4 regions of the Undibacterium sp. GW821-FHT11H02 genome follow, and region 1 is predicted to be linked to each of the others. Evidence: predicted binding sites of a transcription regulator. Region 1 holds the regulator's gene; each other region holds the start of a gene.
What was found. Region 1 encodes sigma-54, which starts transcription at its own class of promoters, with help from an activator protein. Its sites were predicted from a motif close to TGGCANGNAANCTGCTTT; they were not measured.
Positions count from the first base shown of each region.

Region 2: AC1RR2_RS10295 (TorF family putative porin) is a predicted target of sigma-54. The motif match lies at 1,256-1,273, and genes of this name have one in related genera.
Region 3: prpB (methylisocitrate lyase) is a predicted target of sigma-54. The motif match lies at 1,535-1,552, and genes of this name have one in related genera.
Region 4: AC1RR2_RS15055 (pilin) is a predicted target of sigma-54. The motif match lies at 2,451-2,468, and genes of this name have one in related genera.

Region 1 is NZ_JBXARG010000005.1:240,716-245,309, reverse strand. Features, by position in the region: gene lptC (LPS export ABC transporter periplasmic protein LptC) at 1-278, shown strand, start outside; gene lptA (lipopolysaccharide transport periplasmic protein LptA) at 342-929, shown strand; gene lptB (LPS export ABC transporter ATP-binding protein) at 926-1,672, shown strand; gene AC1RR2_RS07715 (RNA polymerase factor sigma-54) at 1,688-3,175, shown strand; gene hpf (ribosome hibernation-promoting factor, HPF/YfiA family) at 3,304-3,657, shown strand; gene AC1RR2_RS07705 (enoyl-CoA hydratase/isomerase family protein) at 3,830-4,594, shown strand, end outside.
Region 2 is NZ_JBXARG010000008.1:97,926-102,519, forward strand. Features, by position in the region: gene AC1RR2_RS10290 (P-II family nitrogen regulator) at 1-308, opposite strand, end outside; gene AC1RR2_RS10295 (TorF family putative porin) at 391-1,149, opposite strand; gene AC1RR2_RS10300 (accessory factor UbiK family protein) at 1,646-1,888, shown strand; partial or broken gene AC1RR2_RS10305 (magnesium chelatase domain-containing protein) at 1,911-2,144, shown strand; gene AC1RR2_RS10310 (hypothetical protein) at 2,238-4,046, shown strand; gene AC1RR2_RS10315 (MFS transporter) at 4,066-4,594, opposite strand, start outside.
Region 3 is NZ_JBXARG010000009.1:151,442-156,035, reverse strand. Features, by position in the region: gene prpR (propionate catabolism operon regulatory protein PrpR) at 1-1,340, opposite strand, end outside; gene prpB (methylisocitrate lyase) at 1,585-2,475, shown strand; gene prpC (bifunctional 2-methylcitrate synthase/citrate synthase) at 2,579-3,733, shown strand; gene acnD (Fe/S-dependent 2-methylisocitrate dehydratase AcnD) at 3,920-4,594, shown strand, end outside.
Region 4 is NZ_JBXARG010000015.1:81,294-85,887, forward strand. Features, by position in the region: gene AC1RR2_RS15050 (TonB-dependent receptor plug domain-containing protein) at 1-1,638, shown strand, start outside; gene AC1RR2_RS15055 (pilin) at 1,786-2,277, opposite strand; gene AC1RR2_RS15060 (C1 family peptidase) at 2,502-3,626, shown strand; gene cydX (cytochrome bd-I oxidase subunit CydX) at 3,746-3,904, opposite strand; gene cydB (cytochrome d ubiquinol oxidase subunit II) at 3,940-4,594, opposite strand, start outside.

The DNA.
Region 1 (4,594 bases):
AAGACCAGATTCACATGATGGACAATGTGGTCATAGAAAGAGCAAAAAGCGCGCGCACCGCCGCGATCATCATGGAAACGAGTTCTTTAATTCTTTATCCTGATAGTGAAAAAATGAAAACGGATGCGCGCGTCAAAATGACCACCATAAGAGCAACGATCAGCGCGTATGGTATGGAAGCAAATAACACTGACCAAAAAGTCCATTTCTTAAAGAATGTACATATTGAAATAGAGAATAAGATTGAAAATAAGGTAGTAAGCAAGGTGGGGAAATAACTGTGCTTTTGTATAGTTAGCCCACGCTGAATTACTATGAAATTAATGGTAAAGGATCAAAACATGCATCTTGCAATCAAGTCCACCGCGCGTTTTTTAAGCTTGGCTGGTAGCGCACTTTTACTCACGACTACACTGGTTCAGTCTGCGAATGCAGAAAAAGCGGACAGCCAAAAAAAGACCTTAATTAACGCCGAACATACTGTCTACGACGGCAAGACTGGCACCAAAACACTGGCAGGCAATGTCGAACTGACTCGTGGCACTTTATTAATTAAAGCAGAGAATGCGATAGAGACTGAAACAGCGGATGGTGGCATGGTAATTTTAACTGGCCGACCAGGCAATCAAGTGTTTTTCCGTCAAAAACGTGATGGTGGAACGGATTTATGGATTGAAGGTGCAGCGGATAGAGTTGAATACGATAAGAAAACTGAAGTCGTAAAATTTATTACGAAAGCCAACGTTCGCTATCTGAGTCAACAAAAAATGACGCAAGAGCAAAATGGCGAATTTTTGTCGTATGACAGTATTAACGATGTGTTTACCGCGACTAACTCCGCTTCAGGAAAACGTATACCTGGCGGGGGGCGCGTGACTATTACCTCCGAACCTAAGCAAGCAAAAACCGAAGTTAAAAAAGAAAAATGACTACCAGCACTCTCGTAATCCAAGGCCTGCAAAAACGCTATGGCATGCGCCAGGTAGTTCGTGACGTCTCGCTACAAGTTAAAAGTGGTGAAGTAGTTGGCTTATTGGGGCCGAACGGCGCTGGTAAAACTACCTCCTTCTACATGATCGTTGGCCTGGTGCCGTCCGATGCCGGCAAGATTGATGTCGACGGCACAGATATTTCTCATTTGCCGATTCATCAAAGAGCCCGCTTAGGTCTCTCTTATTTACCACAAGAAGCATCGGTCTTTCGTAAGCTATCGGTGGAAGACAATGTGCGTGCGGTACTCGAGTTGCAACATGACGCCGCCGGTAAGGCGCTGTCAAAAAAAGAAATCGAGCAGCGCTTAAATACGCTGTTAGAGGAATTGCAAATTGACGGCCTGCGTGAAAGCCCGGCACGCGCTTTATCCGGTGGTGAACGACGCCGCGTAGAGATTGCACGTGCACTCGCCACCAATCCACGCTTTGTATTGCTCGACGAACCTTTCGCTGGCGTTGACCCAATTGCAGTGATTGAAATTCAGCGCATCGTGCGTTTTTTAAAAGAACGCGACATCGGCGTGTTGATCACTGATCACAATGTACGTGAAACTTTGGGCATTTGTGATCACGCCTATATCATTAATCAAGGCTCAGTGTTAGCAAGTGGGCGCCCCGATGAAATCATCACCAATGAGACTGTACGACGAGTCTACTTGGGTGAACATTTCCGCATGTAAGCGATTGGTACAAGCATGAAGCAGAGCTTACAGCTACGCACCTCACAACATTTGGCTTTAACGCCACAATTGCAGCAATCAATACGATTGCTGCAATTATCTACCTTGGAATTACACCAAGAATTAGAAGTGTTGTTGACGGAAAATCCTTTATTAGAGCGCGTTGATGACGCGCTCGATAATGCCGTGCGCTTACTGGCTGATGGCTGCATCAATAATGCAACACAGCAAAACGAAAACGAATTCCAAACCGCAGAAAAAACGTCCGACAATAGCAGTAGTGCCGAAGCTGTCACGGAACAGGTCGCCGATGGCGAAGCAGCACCTGCCAACAATGATGACTGGAGCTTCGACGATGCGCCTGGCAGCAGCACTAAATCCAACAACGATGAAGAAGACGGTCGCCCGCAACTAGAAGCCGCGCAAACCACTTTAAGAGAACATTTGCTAGAACAAATGCGTCTAAATATCAGAGAGCCGCGTGACCGCGCACTGATAGAATTAATCATTGATGCCATCGACGAAAATGGTTATTTGTGCGAGAGCCTAGATGAAATCCATGAAAGTCTACCCATAGATCTTTGCGTGGAAATAGAGGAACTACAGTTCGCTTTAAGCATGTTGCAAAGCTTCGAGCCTGAAGGTGTAGGCGCACGCAATACGGCTGAATGTTTAGCACTGCAAATCAAACGTTTCCCCAAGATTCCCTTTGTAACACGCCGCCTCGCACTGCAAATCGTCGAGCAATATTTACCCCTATTTGCCCAGCGCGATTTCACTAAACTACGCAAATTCTTGCAATGCGATGATGAAGATTTACGTGAGGCGCAAGTCGTAATCCGCCAATGCAACCCTAAACCTGGCTTGGCTTTCGCGATTGCAAAATCGGACTACGTAGTACCTGATGTTGTGGTTAAGAAAATTGGCGATGAATGGCAAGTCATGCTCAACCGCGACGTGATGCCACGACTGCGCATTAATCAGATGTACGCTGGTTTAATGAAACAACAACGGGGTGACCCTAGCCTTAATCCGCAACTACAAGAAGCGCGCTGGCTGATCAAAAATATGCGCCAACGATTCGACACTATTTTGCGTGTGGCGCAAGCCATAGTGGAAAGGCAATATAATTTTTTCACGCATGGCGCCGTCGCAATGAGACCCCTTGTTTTGCGCGAAATAGCTGATACACTAGGATTACACGAGAGCACTATTTCACGTGTAACAACTCAGAAATTTATGCTGACTCCGCACGGCATGTTTGAGTTGAAGTATTTTTTCGGTAGTCACGTCGCAACGGAAACCGGTGGAGAAGCATCTTCCACAGCGATACGGGCACTGATCAAACAATTAATAGGAGAAGAAGACCAGAAAAAACCCCTCTCGGATAGCAAGATCGCCGACATATTGGGAGAACAAGGCATGGTCATCGCGCGCCGTACTGTTGCAAAGTACCGCGAGGCTCTGAAAATTCCCCCAGTCAGTCTAAGAAAATCTTTATAAACCAGTTCTTGAAATATTGTTTTCTATCGTTATATATGATTTAGCTCAAAACAAATTTCTGCCAATGAGCGATCGTATTGACTGGCAATATAGAAGCAAATAAAGCAATATCACCATAGGAGCGTAGTATGAATCTCACCATCAGTGGACACCACGTCGAAGTTACTCCTGCAATTCGTGAATATGTACAAAGCAAGCTAGAGCGGGTAAGACGACACTTCGATCAAGTCATTGATATCGCCGTCATCCTGACGGTTGATAAGCTCCGGGAAAAGGACAAACGCCACAAAGCCGACATTAATTTACATCTCAGCGGTAAAGATATTCATGTAGAAAGTTTGGCACACGATTTGTATGCTGCCATCGACACCTTAATTGACAAACTCGATCGCCAGGTCATCAAACACAAGGATAAAATTCAAGACCATCAACATGATGCGATCAAACATATTCCTGATCCTGCTTCTACACAACTAGATTAATTCAGAATACCGACTCATCATTTTGATGATCCTAGGACGCTTTTTAGCGTCCTTTTTTGTGTCTGTAAATTTGAAGAGTTCGAGAATATTCACTTTATAAAGTGCCAGTTTTTCTCATCTATTGCTTTGTCCCGTAAGGTAAAATTCAATATCGCTATTTTTGATAAACAAAATGAACTCACACGTCATCACCGAAATTCGCAATCATGTTGGCATTATTACTTTAGATCGCCCCAAGGCATTAAACTCCCTGTCTTTAGACATGGTGCGTGCGCTTACTGCCACTTTACGCAATTGGCATAACGATCCCGATATTCATGCTGTATTCATTCACAGCAGCAGCGAAAAAGCTTTTTGTGCCGGGGGTGATATTCGTTTTTTCTACGATGTTGGCACCTTAACGCCTATGGGTGACAGTGCGCTATTAGAAGACTTCTTCACAGAAGAATATGCGCTCAATCATCTAATTCATTTCTACCCAAAACCTTACATCGCTTTGATGAATGGCGTAGTCATGGGCGGCGGTATGGGCATCGCCCAATCAGGCGTAGCCAGTCGTTTGCGCATCGTCACCGAACGTACCAAAATGGCGATGCCCGAAGTAAATATTGGCTTATTTCCGGACGTAGGCGGCGGTTACTTTCTAAATCAAACACCGGGAGAAATTGGCACTTATTTAGGCCTTACCGGAGAAATAATTCAAGCAAGCGATGCGATCTATGCCAACTTAGCGGACGTCTATATTCCGACCACACAAATTCCAGCGTTGATGGACTTAATTGCACACAACACGGACGCAGATTTACGCATTGCGATTAGACGATTTGCAGCACAATTTGAACATGACATTGCACCAAGCGATTGTCAGTTGGCACAACATCGAAGGGAAATCGATCGACATTTTGCTGGCAATAATTTACAAGATATCTGTGCCTCA
Region 2 (4,594 bases), on a different contig from region 1:
CGTATCCGTACCACTTGTTCCAATGAATAGACGAAAATCTTGCCATCACCAATTTTTCCGGTACGAGCAGCGTTTTCTATCGCCTCTAAAGCGCGTTCAACAATATTGTCTTCAACCGCCGCTTCAATTTTTGTTTTAGGCAAAAAATCAACGACATATTCCGCGCCACGATACAACTCGGTGTGGCCTTTTTGACGACCAAAGCCTTTAACTTCGGTCACCGTAATTCCTTGCACGCCAATTTCTGACAGCGCTTCGCGGACTTCATCCAATTTGAATGGTTTAATAATGGCAGTAATCAGTTTCATGATGGTCTCGATGATGTATTAAACAAAACACCTGTTGTTCGATAAGAGTGAATTCACTCGGTGTTAATGCAATGTGGGTGAATCAGAATGTCTTCACAGCGGACAGTACCAAGCTGGTTTTGCCGGTAAATTTGCCCGCAGGGGTGTAGTACAGCTTTTCGTCAGCGCTGGTACCGATGACGGCTAAACTGAAATTCACGCCGACCAATTCTTTGGTGACGCCCACTTTCCAATCGTTGTACGAGTAGGTAGTATTATTTTTTACGGTTTGACGACCATAATGCAGATTCAGGGTGTAGCCCTCGCTCATGTCGAGATTGGCGACCAGATCTAAATAGCCGCTGTTTTTACTGTTAACAAAACCGAATAAATTCGTTACAGAATGCGAGTACTTGACGTAAAAAGGGCCGCTGCCAATCTGACCGTAAATTTCTGTCGTGTTCGCATCGGCAAAACCCGCCACATTTTTTAAACCATTACTTGGGTAAACATAGGACAAAACGCCGACGTCGTAAGTCACATCCGGCGTAATTTCACCGCGTTTGCCTGCGTACAAATCCATTTCGACTTCGCCACTGCCACCCGCATCCTTAGTCCACTTAATCGTCGATAGCCAGGTACCGGCATAAAAACCGTGGGTGTTGTTGACATAGTCCGCACCACCTTGCAGCGCTGGTTTCAGGCGTGATTGGGAAATACCACGATAACGATAATCACTGACAGCACCCAGATTGAAACTCACATCGTGTTCAGGTTTCGCTTCTTGGGCAACAGCGCCTTGACTGACGAAACTACCTGCAATAAGACTAGTGACTACGGCGCACATTAAAATCGTTTTCATGATGTTTCCCCATTGGTAGATTTTGATTTAGACTGCTTTACTGGAACTGAAACTTGCCGGCGTTGTTTTCGTTCATAGATGAAATCAACGTTTTTACTCAGGTGTACTAGCAGAACTCGTGCCAGCTTTATTGCGAAGCAGGCGAGAAGGTACTTTTATGTGGCAAAGTTGAAGAGTGGTATGGTAAGCAAGCGAGTAGCGCGCTATGAAACAACAACTAACTGCAAGAAACTTTTTGCGAAATGACAAGCAAGGAGAATCGAACTAGACAAGCGCTTAATTTGCAAAAAAATACACAAATAATTTTCATTTATGTTAATTTTCTACTTATCGCATTACATGGCACACTAAAATGACGCACTAAAATGGCGCATTCTTTATAGGTGAGAACTTTATAATGCACCGCAAGAGCGCTTTTATGCCAGATAAGACAGACAAATTCGCACAATTCGGCAACAAAAATGTCTTCGACCTTTTTTTAAATCAGAGAAAAACTATGGAACCCAATCAATTTTTTAACGATATGCAAAGCAAAGTACAACAGGTACTGGACAGCTCACCCGCCAAAGACATAGAAAAAAATGTTAAGGCTATGATGAGTCAAGGCTTTGCAAAGCTCGATTTGGTCACTCGCGAAGAGTTTGATATTCAGGCACAGGTATTGGCGAAAACCCGAGCCAAACTGGAGGCGCTAGAAGCGCGTATCGCGGAACTAGAAGCACAATCAAATAAACCGTAATTGTTCAATCTGGGCTGCTTACATGGCATTGGCCGTTTTAAAAAGTCGCGCCTTAAACGGCATGGAAGCACCCGAAGTCACGGTTGAAGTTCACCTGGCGAATGGCTTGCCCGCATTTGCTATCGTCGGTTTACCGGAAACCGAAGTCAAAGAATCCAAAGACCGGGTACGTGCCGCACTACAAAATGCCCGCTTTGATTTTCCTGCGCAGAAGATCACAGTCAATTTAGCACCCGCAGATTTACCCAAGGTGTCAAAAACATTGTTATCTGCGAATAACCATCGGTATTTGCGAATAAACAGAGATATGTGAGAATTAATTTTGACTCCACTGATACGACGAACTTATTTGGACTTCGACGGACTGTGCCAACTTACTTGGGTGGGCAGGCTAATCAGCGTTCCAGGGCCAAAGGAAAATATCGTTGTTCGAGCATATTTCACAAAAATTTTAGTTCCGTCAAACGGGGAAACTGACGCGAAGCGAGTCGGAGAGGCATTCTGGAAAGACATTCCAATTGGGGACATACTTGACATACCTATTGGAACTCTTTTTCATCGTGGAGTCCCGGTCAATCAGACCAAAGTCCATTCAAAATCTATTCATGATAGCCTTATTAGTCTGGACTTCGGAGATGAAAACGTAAGAATTATTGATCGTTGGATGCACATTGGTGGCGACGAGACTTCGCTAGCCTCGGATAAACTTTTATTGCCCCGTGCACCTAGTTCGTTACCACAAGACTCCAATTACAGAGGATGTCTTCTGTATGTTGGAGAAGGTGACAATCCTTTTGCCTACGCAATACCTTGCTATGAAGTCTTTAGATTTTTTTATGCTGTTTCAAGCCGAATGGCGAGTGTATTTCTCGATTCTCGATTTCTAGATTGGAATCGGTACATATGGAACGCAGAAAGGTCATCTATTGACTTTGAAAGAAAGGAAGCCCTTCTTTGGCTCAGGCAATGGATGCTAGATCAAGACGCGTGGTTTATAGCGTCATTGGCTTTTGATCCAATTTCGGTTGAACGTGGAATGAACATCTTTCGCTCAATAGCGGTGGATCAAAATCGGATCTTACGTGCTGTCCCGCCTATGCATGATCGATCAATTTTAAAAGCGAAATGGATTCCAATTAAGAATGGCTTGGGTTCAATAACGAAGGTAATTACTGAGATATTGTCGACCGACTGGCATCCACCATTTAATAAACTGCAATATGATCGAGATAATGATGGCCGGCGTACGGACAAGGAAGATGAAAGTGAAAAGGAACCAATTTTTCGCCCTCCGACCAACAATGGCAGACCAACGAATGTTGACTCTCCAGATGACGTTATCGATTTGATCGACTCACCTTCAAATTCAGCGTTGCCATCACAGATTATTTCTATAGAAGAGATAAATGATAGGTTTGAATGGCTAATAGCAGCGGAAGTAGATAAGCTTCCTCAATTGGAAACACATTTTGAAGGCGATAAATACATCAAGCTACTTAATGATCGATGGACAACATTATTATCTACAATGGAAGGAACAAGTTCTGCTGCCGCAGTTCAGTCCGTCGTTCTGACATCAGAAGATTTACAACTTTTGACCTCCTTGGAGTTTGAAGATGACGAAATCGACGAAGACGATGATTTACTGCATTCACCCAGCAATGATTTGCTCACAATCGCGCAAGGGCTTGTGAATATTCGAGAAAAGACCGATGCCAGCGTGGAGTTTCTCCATTTATGGGGAAAACCTATTCCAATCGAGACATTTGAGTTATTTCGATTACCAAGAAAAATTAGCAGCGAGTCTTATAATTGGCTACATAAGACTAAATCTAAAAAATCACGTTTAGCCCTTGCCGCCAAAATCACTCTGCCAAATAATAGCCCACAAGGGGCTGACACTCGCTATATTTTAGATTTTGAACCGAATCCAAAAAACTCAAATATTGTTATTGTCTGGAGTGATTCAGGAAGAGAAATTACTACATTCGATTTGCTACGTTTGATTCGTGGATTTGCCCAAGCTCGTTCGGTAATGAAAAACCGAAGCGGCATAAATGATATAAAAATTGGCCACAGAAAACATACCATGGCGCCCGACGTACTCAAAAGTGGCTTATATTTTCTTGAACGCATTTTCTCGACAGTTGAAGATTGAGATGCCCCAATCTAATGCGTTATTGCTTTCGCAAAGATTCTCGCAACCGCACCGCTGCAATGACACCAGATAGGAACGTCAAAGCAGCGACAAACCACATTGCGCTTGCCACACCAAATACATCGGCTATCACGCCAGATAGCAATGCGCCAATGGCATATCCCATATCCCGCCACAGTCGATAAACGCCGACCGTGGAAGCGCGCCAAGCGGGATTGACCACGTCGCCAATGGCAGCCAATAAAGTTGGATAGACCATTGCTGTGCCAATGCCCAATAAAATAGCGGCGCACATAAACCACGCAAAACTGCTATAGATAATGATGAGCGCAATTGCTGCAGCCTGTACCCACATGCCCACAACAATTAACCACTTGCGTCCGATACGGTCAGATAAGGCACCTGTAAACAACTGGCAGATACCCCAAACGCCGGGATAAATCGCAGCCAGTGTTCCTATTTGCGTAAAGCTCATGCCAGCCGTGGCGAACACTAAGGGGAATAATCCCCAAGCCATGCCATCGTTAAGGTTGTTCACTAAGCCAGCC
Region 3 (4,594 bases), on a different contig from region 1:
TCACGTACATTGCCAGGCCAGTCATAGAGTTGCAACAAACTTTCACAGCGCATTACTTCCGCATGCAAGTTGGGATGTGGACGACTACCTATGGCCGCTGATGCTTGTTTTAAACTCCATTGCGCTAATGGCACCAAGTCTTCTGGACGTTCACGTAGGGCAGGCAAGCGCAATCGTAATACTGCTAAGCGATAAAATAAATCGGCCCGGAAACGTCCTTCGCCTATTCTTTGTTCCAGATTGCAATGGGTCGCACTGATGATGCGTACATCGACAGCAATCGGGTGCACGCCGCCAACCCGTACAATTTCTTTTTCCTCCAACACGCGAAGTAAGCGAGTTTGCAAGCTAATTGGCATTTCACCTATCTCGTCAAGAAAAAGTGTGCCGCGATGTGCAGCCTCAAATAAGCCAGCATGTCCACCGCGTCGGGAACCAGTGAAGGCGCCTTCCTCATAGCCGAATAGTTCAGACTCGAGCAAAGATTCGGCAATCGCGCCGCAGTTGACGGCAACAAAGGCCTGGCGCGCTCGTGGACTCTCCTTGTGAATAGCTTGTGCCGCCAATTCCTTGCCGGTACCGGTTTCGCCTTGTAGCAGGACAGTCGCAGGCGAGCGAGCATACAACATGATGGTTTTTCTGACTTCTTGCATCGCTGGCGAATCGCCGCGCAAGTCATTGATACTGTGACGTGCACGTAGTTCACCAACCGACTTTTGACGCCCCTTGGAAGCTTCCAGTCGTGTCAAACGGGCGATTTCGATGGCGTCATCAAAGGCGAGCCGAATCGAGCCAGCGGAATACATGAAAATCCCAGTGAGACCGGCTTCCTCGGCCAAATCGGTAATTAGTCCGGCACCCACGATGGCTTTGATTCCCATCGCTTTGAGCTCGCTGATTTGCGCTTTCGCATCTTCTTCGGTGACATAGGTGCGTTGCTCAACTTGGAAACCAAAGGTGGTTTTAAAATCAGCTAATTCCGGCATCGTTTCTTGATACGTAACGATCGCTATTTTTGACGACACTTTGCGCGCGCGCGCCAAAGCTTGCATCACATCAAAGCCGCTGGCTTTGGCAATGACCACAGGCACTGGCAGGCGATTTTTGAGATACGCGCCATTTGAGCCTGCCGCAATCACTGCATCACAAGGTTCTGTCTGTAATCGCTCACGCAGGGTTTGCGCCGCTTCTTCGAAGCCCAAGTGTATGGGCTCAATATCGGCACTGGCATCGTATTCCACCATGATGTCGCGGAATAAATCAAACAGGCGCGAGATAGAAACGGTCCAAATGATGGGCTTGTCTTGTGGGTCGCGTGGAATGGGTGGGCGTCGGCTCATGATGTTTCAGTGTTCGTGTGATATTGTTTTGTGGTGTTTCATTTATGTTTCAATCGCGTTTCAATTGCCTAAGTAATGAAACGCTATTATGAAACATATCCTACTTCCATGCTCAAGTATCTGTCGGATGGTTTGATTTTAAGTGATTGATTCTTAAAGTATCTGTTGTTTATGAGTAGGGACTTGTTCAAGACTGGCACGCGCTTTGCAATAGCACATGCATCCAACATATAAGGAAACCAACATGTCTCAATATTCCGCAGGTGCCGCCTTCCGCAAGGCGATGCAAGAAGAATCTCCACTACAAGTAGTGGGTGCGATTAACGCCAATCATGCTTTGTTAGCGAAACGCGCTGGTTTTAAAGCGATCTATTTGTCTGGCGGCGGCGTGGCTGCTGGATCGCTGGGTTTGCCAGATTTGGGCATTTCCAATTTGGACGATGTCTTGACCGATGTCCGCCGTATCACAGACGTGTGTGATTTGCCTTTGCTGGTCGACGTCGATACCGGTTTCGGTTCGTCGGCTTTCAATGTGGCGCGTACCGTGAAGTCTATGATCAAATTTGGCGCAGCTGCCATGCATATCGAAGATCAAGTCGGTGCCAAGCGTTGCGGTCATCGTCCGGGTAAAGAAATCGTCAGCAAACAAGAAATGGTTGATCGCGTAAAAGCCGCCGTCGATGCACGTACTGATGAAAACTTCGTCATCATGGCGCGCACCGATGCGCTTGCGGTGGAAGGTTTGGAAGCGGCGATTGACCGTGCTTTGGCGTGTGTTGAAGCCGGTGCAGACATGATCTTCCCAGAAGCGATTACCCAACTCGATATGTACAAGCAATTTGCCAACGCAGTCAAGGTGCCTATTCTCGCCAACATCACCGAATTTGGCTCCACACCTTTGTACACAGTCGAAGAGTTGGCGTCTGCAGATGTCGGTTTGGTGTTGTATCCACTCAGCGCCTTCCGTGCCATGAATAAAGCCGCAGAAAACGTCTACACCGCGATTCGTCGTGATGGTACGCAGAAGAATGTGGTCGATACGATGCAAACGCGTATGGAATTGTATGAGCGTATTAACTATCACGACTTTGAACAGAAGTTAGATGCTTTGTTTGCGCAACAAAAAGCGAAATAAACGAAAAGCCTCGCCGCGGAGGTGCAGAGGTCGCAGAGACGGAAATTAAGAAACTCTGCGTGCTCTGCGCCTCTGCGGTTCAAAAAAATCAATGGAGAAAGAAATGACCACACAAGAAAACCCAACATTTAAACCAAAAAAATCCGTTGCCTTATCTGGCGTTGCTGCTGGCAATACGGCGCTGTGTAGCGTAGGTAAAACAGGTAACGATCTGCACTATCGCGGTTACGATATTTTAGACGTGGCAGACAATTGCGAATTTGAAGAAATCGCGCATTTGTTGGTACACGGTAAATTGCCAACAGCGGCTGAATTATCTGCCTACAAAGCAAAATTAAAATCCCTGCGCGGCTTGCCTGCGAATTTGAAATTGGCCTTGGAAGCTCTGCCAGCATCATCGCATCCTATGGATGTCATGCGCACGGGCTCATCCGTACTAGGTTGCACCTTGCCAGAAAAAGACGATCACAATACCCCAGGTGCACGTGATATTGCCGACCGCTTGATGGCGTCTTTCGGTTCTATGCTTTTGTATTGGTACCACTTCAGTCACAACGGCAAGCGCATCGAAGTTGAAACCGATGATGATTCTATCGGTGGTCACTTCCTCCATTTATTGCACGGTGAAAAACCAAAAGCATCTTGGGTTCGCGCCATGCATACATCCTTGATTCTGTACGCGGAACACGAATTCAATGCATCGACTTTCACTAGCCGCGTGATTGCGGGTACGGGTTCCGATATTCATTCCGCTATCACCGGTGCAATCGGTGCATTGCGTGGACCTAAACACGGCGGCGCGAATGAAGTCGCGTTTGAAATCCAAAAACGCTATGACAATCCAGACGAAGCAGAAGCCGATATCAAACGTCGTGTTGAAAATAAAGAAGTGGTGATTGGTTTTGGTCACCCTGTGTACACGGTCTCTGATCCACGTAATAAAGTCATCAAAGAAGTCGCGCGTACTTTGTCGGTCGAAGCTGGCTCCACCAAAATGTACGACATCGCAGAACGTTTAGAAACAGTGATGTGGGACATCAAAAAAATGTTCCCGAATTTGGACTGGTTCTCGGCTGTGTCATACCACGTGATGGGCGTACCAACCGCGATGTTCACACCTTTGTTCGTGATCGCACGGACATCTGGCTGGTCGGCACACATCATTGAACAACGTATCGACAACAAGATCATTCGTCCGAGTGCGAATTATGTAGGGCCTGAGGATTTGGCGTTTGTGGCTTTGAAGGACCGTAAGTAAATTATTGAATGTTTTGAAAACCCCTCAACGCCGAGGCGCCGAGACACAGAGGAGCGCAGAGAAAATCATGTTCTTGCTTCTGGGATATGGCACAGGAAGAGAACGAAACTGTTTCCTCTCTTTTCGTTTTTCTCAGCGTCTCTGCGCCTCGGCGTTGAGGGGTTTTGATCTAAAAATGGATAAACTATGAACACACAATTCCGCAAAAACCTACCCGGCACGCAGCTCGATTACTTCGATGCACGTGAAGCCGTCGATGCCATCGAAGTTGGTGCTTACGCCAAGCTGCCTTATACCTCACGCGTACTGGCAGAAAACCTGGTACGTCGTTGCGATCCCGCGACCTTGACGGATTCTTTAAAACAGTTCATACAACGCAAGCGTGATTTGGATTTTCCTTGGTTCCCGGCACGTGTGGTTTGTCACGATATTCTCGGTCAAACAGCCTTAGTCGATTTGGCGGGCTTGCGTGATGCGATTGCCGATCAAGGCGGTGATCCGGCGCAGGTAAATCCTGTCGTGCCAGTGCAGTTGATCGTTGATCATTCACTCTCTGTTGAATGTGGTGGTTTTGATCCGCAAGCGTTTGAAAAGAATCGCGCGATTGAAGACCGTCGCAATGAAGATCGCTTTCACTTCATTAACTGGACTAAGCTCGCATTTAAGAATATGGAAGTGATCCCGCCGGGGAATGGCATCATGCATCAGATTAATCTGGAGCGCATGTCGCCAGTGATACAGTCACAACATGGTGTGGCATTTCCGGATACTTTAGTTGGTACAGATAGTCATACACCGCACGTTGATGCGCTGGGTGTGATCGCGATTGGTGTTGGTGGTCTCGAAGCAGAAAACGTCATG
Region 4 (4,594 bases), on a different contig from region 1:
AATGCCAGTTTGCAGTTGTCAGATAAGATTGGAAAAATTTCTTACTCTATCTCTGGCAATTTGATGCACGGCGATTTTCAGCGTCCTTCATTGAGTGATGAAGTATTCACTAATAATAAAGGCGTTGTCACTTTAGCGCGCCAAACTAAATCAGAAAATGAAGGTACTTTCTCGTCCATCGGTATTTCGCCACGCGTCAATTGGATGTTGGAAAATGGCGATATATTGACTTCCCAAAGTTTTGTGAATGCCAACCGTTTCAATAGCCGCAGCGTGTCTGATACCACGACTACAGTTGGCGAGCGTCCTTTGTTTTTGACAGAAAACAGCAAAAATATTTCGGATAGCACTTCTTTGCGTACGAATTTAACTTGGGTTCATAAGTTAGCAGACAGCGCAAAACTCGATATGCGTTTTGGCGCAAACTACAACAAGCGCGAAAGTGAAAATCTCTCCACCGCACAAGGTGTGTCACAAACATTGTCACGCTCATATAACTCCGCGAGCACGGACAATGGCTTTACTTACGGTGGTAAATACACGGCACCGTTTGTCGAAGATCATGCTCTGGCAGCTGGTTGGGACGGTGGCTTAAGCAAGCGTGGGGATGACAATGTGCGTCGTGATACGATAGTCGGTGCTGGTCCTATCACTCCCTACAACACCAATGAAAACTTTGATGCCAAGGTAAATCGCCTGGCTTTGTTTGTTCAGGACGAATGGAATTATTCCAAAGCTTTATCGATTTATGCAGGCTTACGTTGGGAAGGTATTGATACAACGAGCAAGGGCAATACCTACGCTGAAATCAATAATCGCTCCAGCGTTTTGAGTCCGATTTTGCAGACCTTGTACAAAATCCCTGGTAGCAAAAATGACCAAGTTCGATTTGGTTTGACACGTACTTACAAAGCACCGGACACAGGTAATCTGATTCCACGTCGCTTCTTATCGACGAACAACTCAGCGACCAGCCCTGACAATATGGGTAATCCTAATCTAAAACCTGAACTGGCTTGGGGTATAGATGCTGGTTTTGAACACTATCTGACGGATGGTGGTATTTTGAGTGTGAACTTTTTCTTGCGCCGCATTGATGATTTCACCCGTACTTCTATCGTGAATGATGGCCGCTGGGTCGCTATGCCTACTAACGATGGTTTGGCAAATACACGCGGTGTTGAATTTGATGCGAAATTTCCTTTACGTACTTTGATTGATGACGCACCGGCAATCGATTTCCGCGCTAATTTGGCCTTTAATTCATCGACCGTGAATTCGGTACCTGGTCCGAACAATCGTCTAGATGCACAAACACCAGTCAGTGCCAATTTTGGTTTGGATTATAAATTGGATGATGTACCTTTGACTTTGGGTGGTAATTTGAGCTTTCAAAGCGCCGGTCCGGTGCGTATCTCGGTGAACCAAAGTAGCTATGGCATTCCTAAGCGTGTGGTTGATGTTTATGCCTTATGGAAGTTTGATGCGAAGAGCAATTTGCGAGTCGCATTGGGTAATGCTTTACATCAGGATAATATTTCTTCAAGCACATACACGGATGCAACGGGTTCTCTGGTTCGTTCTAACAAGACGCCAACCAATGTCGCTGTACGTGTGAACTTTGAGTACAAGTTCTAAAGTGTCGTTGAATTGAGATTTGATTGAAGCTCGACTGATAAAAAATGCCGCCGAATAGACCTGGTTTATTCGGCGGCATTTGTTTGTTTGGCTTTTCTTTCTGCAGCTTTTAGTGGCGCTAAAAAAGTAGTTGCGATTGGGCGTTGCTCACTTCTTGCCACGAGCTCGGCACATGGGAGGCAGATGTTGCTTTTCCACAGTAGTGCGGTTTGAACCTTTAAGTACCATCTTTTCTGGCGCTTCAGCATCAGCACATACCCATGTAACAGGTACCACTGGCGCATCCTCTACGACAGCCGGGCGTAGCGTTAAAATTTTGCCTTTTAAAGCGCCATTGGCGCGATTGCCAAAAGTGATGTGTATTGCCCCATTTTCCACTGCCACGCTCTTGACCATATTGCTGACGATTTTATCTGGCACTGGAATTCCCGCTGCGGCATTGTCGACTGGCATAATTTGTTCAGTTTTCCATGCAATCGCGATCGGCGTTTTGGCTATCTCGGTTAACGGCATGGTAGATTCAATTTGCTCACGAATAATCTTGAATAAGTAAGACGGCAATGCAATCGCGGCCAAGATCGCGATGATCGCGACCGCCACCATCACTTCCAATATGGAAAATCCAAATAGCTTTTTCATCGTAGTCAATCCAGTTTGTGTGAATGAGTAGCTGGAATTTTAACAAGGAAACTGTCACTACAAGCAAATTGTTGTTGGTAACGCTAATTTCTTGAAATGCGCTTCCTTGAACTTTAGTTCCACAGGTTTTTATCCATAGAGTTTTCTCTTTAGTGGGCTATTCATCAGCGCTTGATGCCTTTATCATGACACTTTTTCCACCCTTCACAATAAGAGCAATAGACATGAAAAAAATGAATACCATGGCATTGATCAGTGCGCTATGTTTGACCTCCGTTGCGGCTTTGGCGCAGCAGGTCGCACCGGCAAGCAATGCTTCTACGAATGTCACTAAGAAAACTTTTACGATAGAAGTCGAGGCGCAACGCACCTCCGCTAAGGATCAGGCCAGAACCAATACCTGCTGGAATTTTGCTACAGCGTCTTTTATGGAAAGCGAAGTAGCGCGTTTGGGCGGTAAGTTAATCGAGTTGTCAGAAGTATTTGGCGTGCGTCACGCTTACCCACTCAAAGCCGATGCGTATCTGCGCGTGCAGGGTAAAGCGACGTTTTGGGAGGGGGGGAATAATCATGATGCCATGGAGATGTTGCGCCTTTATGGTGCTGTGCCTAAAGTGAATTTTACGGGCTTGAAAGAGGGCGAAACCCGTCTTGATCATGCTGAATTGGCTTTGACTTCCAAAGCCTTCCTTGATGCTGTGATTAAAGGCGGTCGCCCAAGTAAATCCTGGCGTGCTGCATTTAATGGCATCCTGGATGCCTATATCGGTAAGCCGCCTGAGAATTTTATTTTTGAAGGTAAGCTGTACACGCCTCAAACATTCCGTGATCAGGTCTTAAAATTGAAACCAGAAGACTATGTGGAAGTGACGAGTTTTAGTCATCATCCGTTTTATCAGCGCATGCGCTTAGAAATTCCCGACAACTGGTCACACGATAATCGTTATTTGAATGTGCCTTTGGCTGATATGGAACGCATAATGACGAATGCTCTGAGCAAGGGCTTTAGTATTTCCTGGGGCGGTGACACCAGTGAAAAAGGCTTTAATGTCAAAGAAGGTTATGCCATGCTGGAAGACGATGCTAAAGAAGTGACGCAAGCCTCGCGTCAAGAAGCTTTTGATGACTGGCGTAGCACCGACGATCACAGTATGCATATCGTTGGCTTGAGTAAAGACGAAAAAGGTAATCAATTCTTTTTAACTAAAAATAGCTACGGCGCCAGTAGCGGCCCCTTCGAAGGGCATCTGCACATGAGTAAAAATTACGTGAGAATGAAGACGATTTACTTCATGGTACATAAGGATGCGATTCCGGCAGATATTCGTGGTAAAGCGGGCATAAAATAATCGACAGCAAATACTGATCGCTGGCAAGAAATTGCAAGGAGCACCGATTATGATGGAATGCCGTTCAGATCATCTTGCAGAGCTTAACTGAACGGCATTACACCATTGGTGCTCCTTTTTTATTGAGCTTCTTCGTCCTGCCGCGACAATTCAAATCGCTCTTGCGTCGCGGTCTCGTCGCGCTCGCCAAACGCATAGTTTGCCTCTAGCCACATGACATTAATAATGCCAAAAGCCAGTGCCAAGCCTATGCCTAATATCCAATTGAAATACCACATAAAGACTCCTGATTTTGTCTGTAATTTATTCTTGCTTAATAGGCAGAATGCTGGTGATCTGCAATGTGTTGTTCATCAATCTTGCCGCGCATGACTCTATAGATCCAGGCGGTGTACATCATGATGATAGGTAAGAAAATCACGACCACCCAAAACATGATGCCCAAACTCTTATGACTGGCGACCACATCCCACGCAGTCAAACTGCTATTCGGATTGATGGAGGAGGGCATCACAAAGGGAAACATAGACAAACCCGCCGTGAGAATAATCGTCGTGACCACGACCCCACTGGCGAGAAACGCGCTGACGGCATAACCACGTATCGTTAAAAAAACACTTGCGATTGCCGCGATGAAGGCACTGGCAGGGATGCACCACAACCACGACCAACGTGAGTAGTTATCCAACCATGCGCCCTTAGCTTGGCTTACAATTTTTGCGACCGGCATAAAAGCAGAATTAGTGTCTGGCATACTTACAATACGAAATCCTTCCACCTGATTTGCAATCAACAATCCGCCCATCGCAAAACATAGCACGGTCATGCCAGCGGCAATGACCAGGCTGCGCTTGGCACGCTGTGCCAATGCGCCATCCGTCTTGGTGATTAAGAATGCCGCGCCATGCATGCACAACATCGCTACGCTTAAAATGCCCGCGAGTAAACCAAATGGATTGAGTAATTCT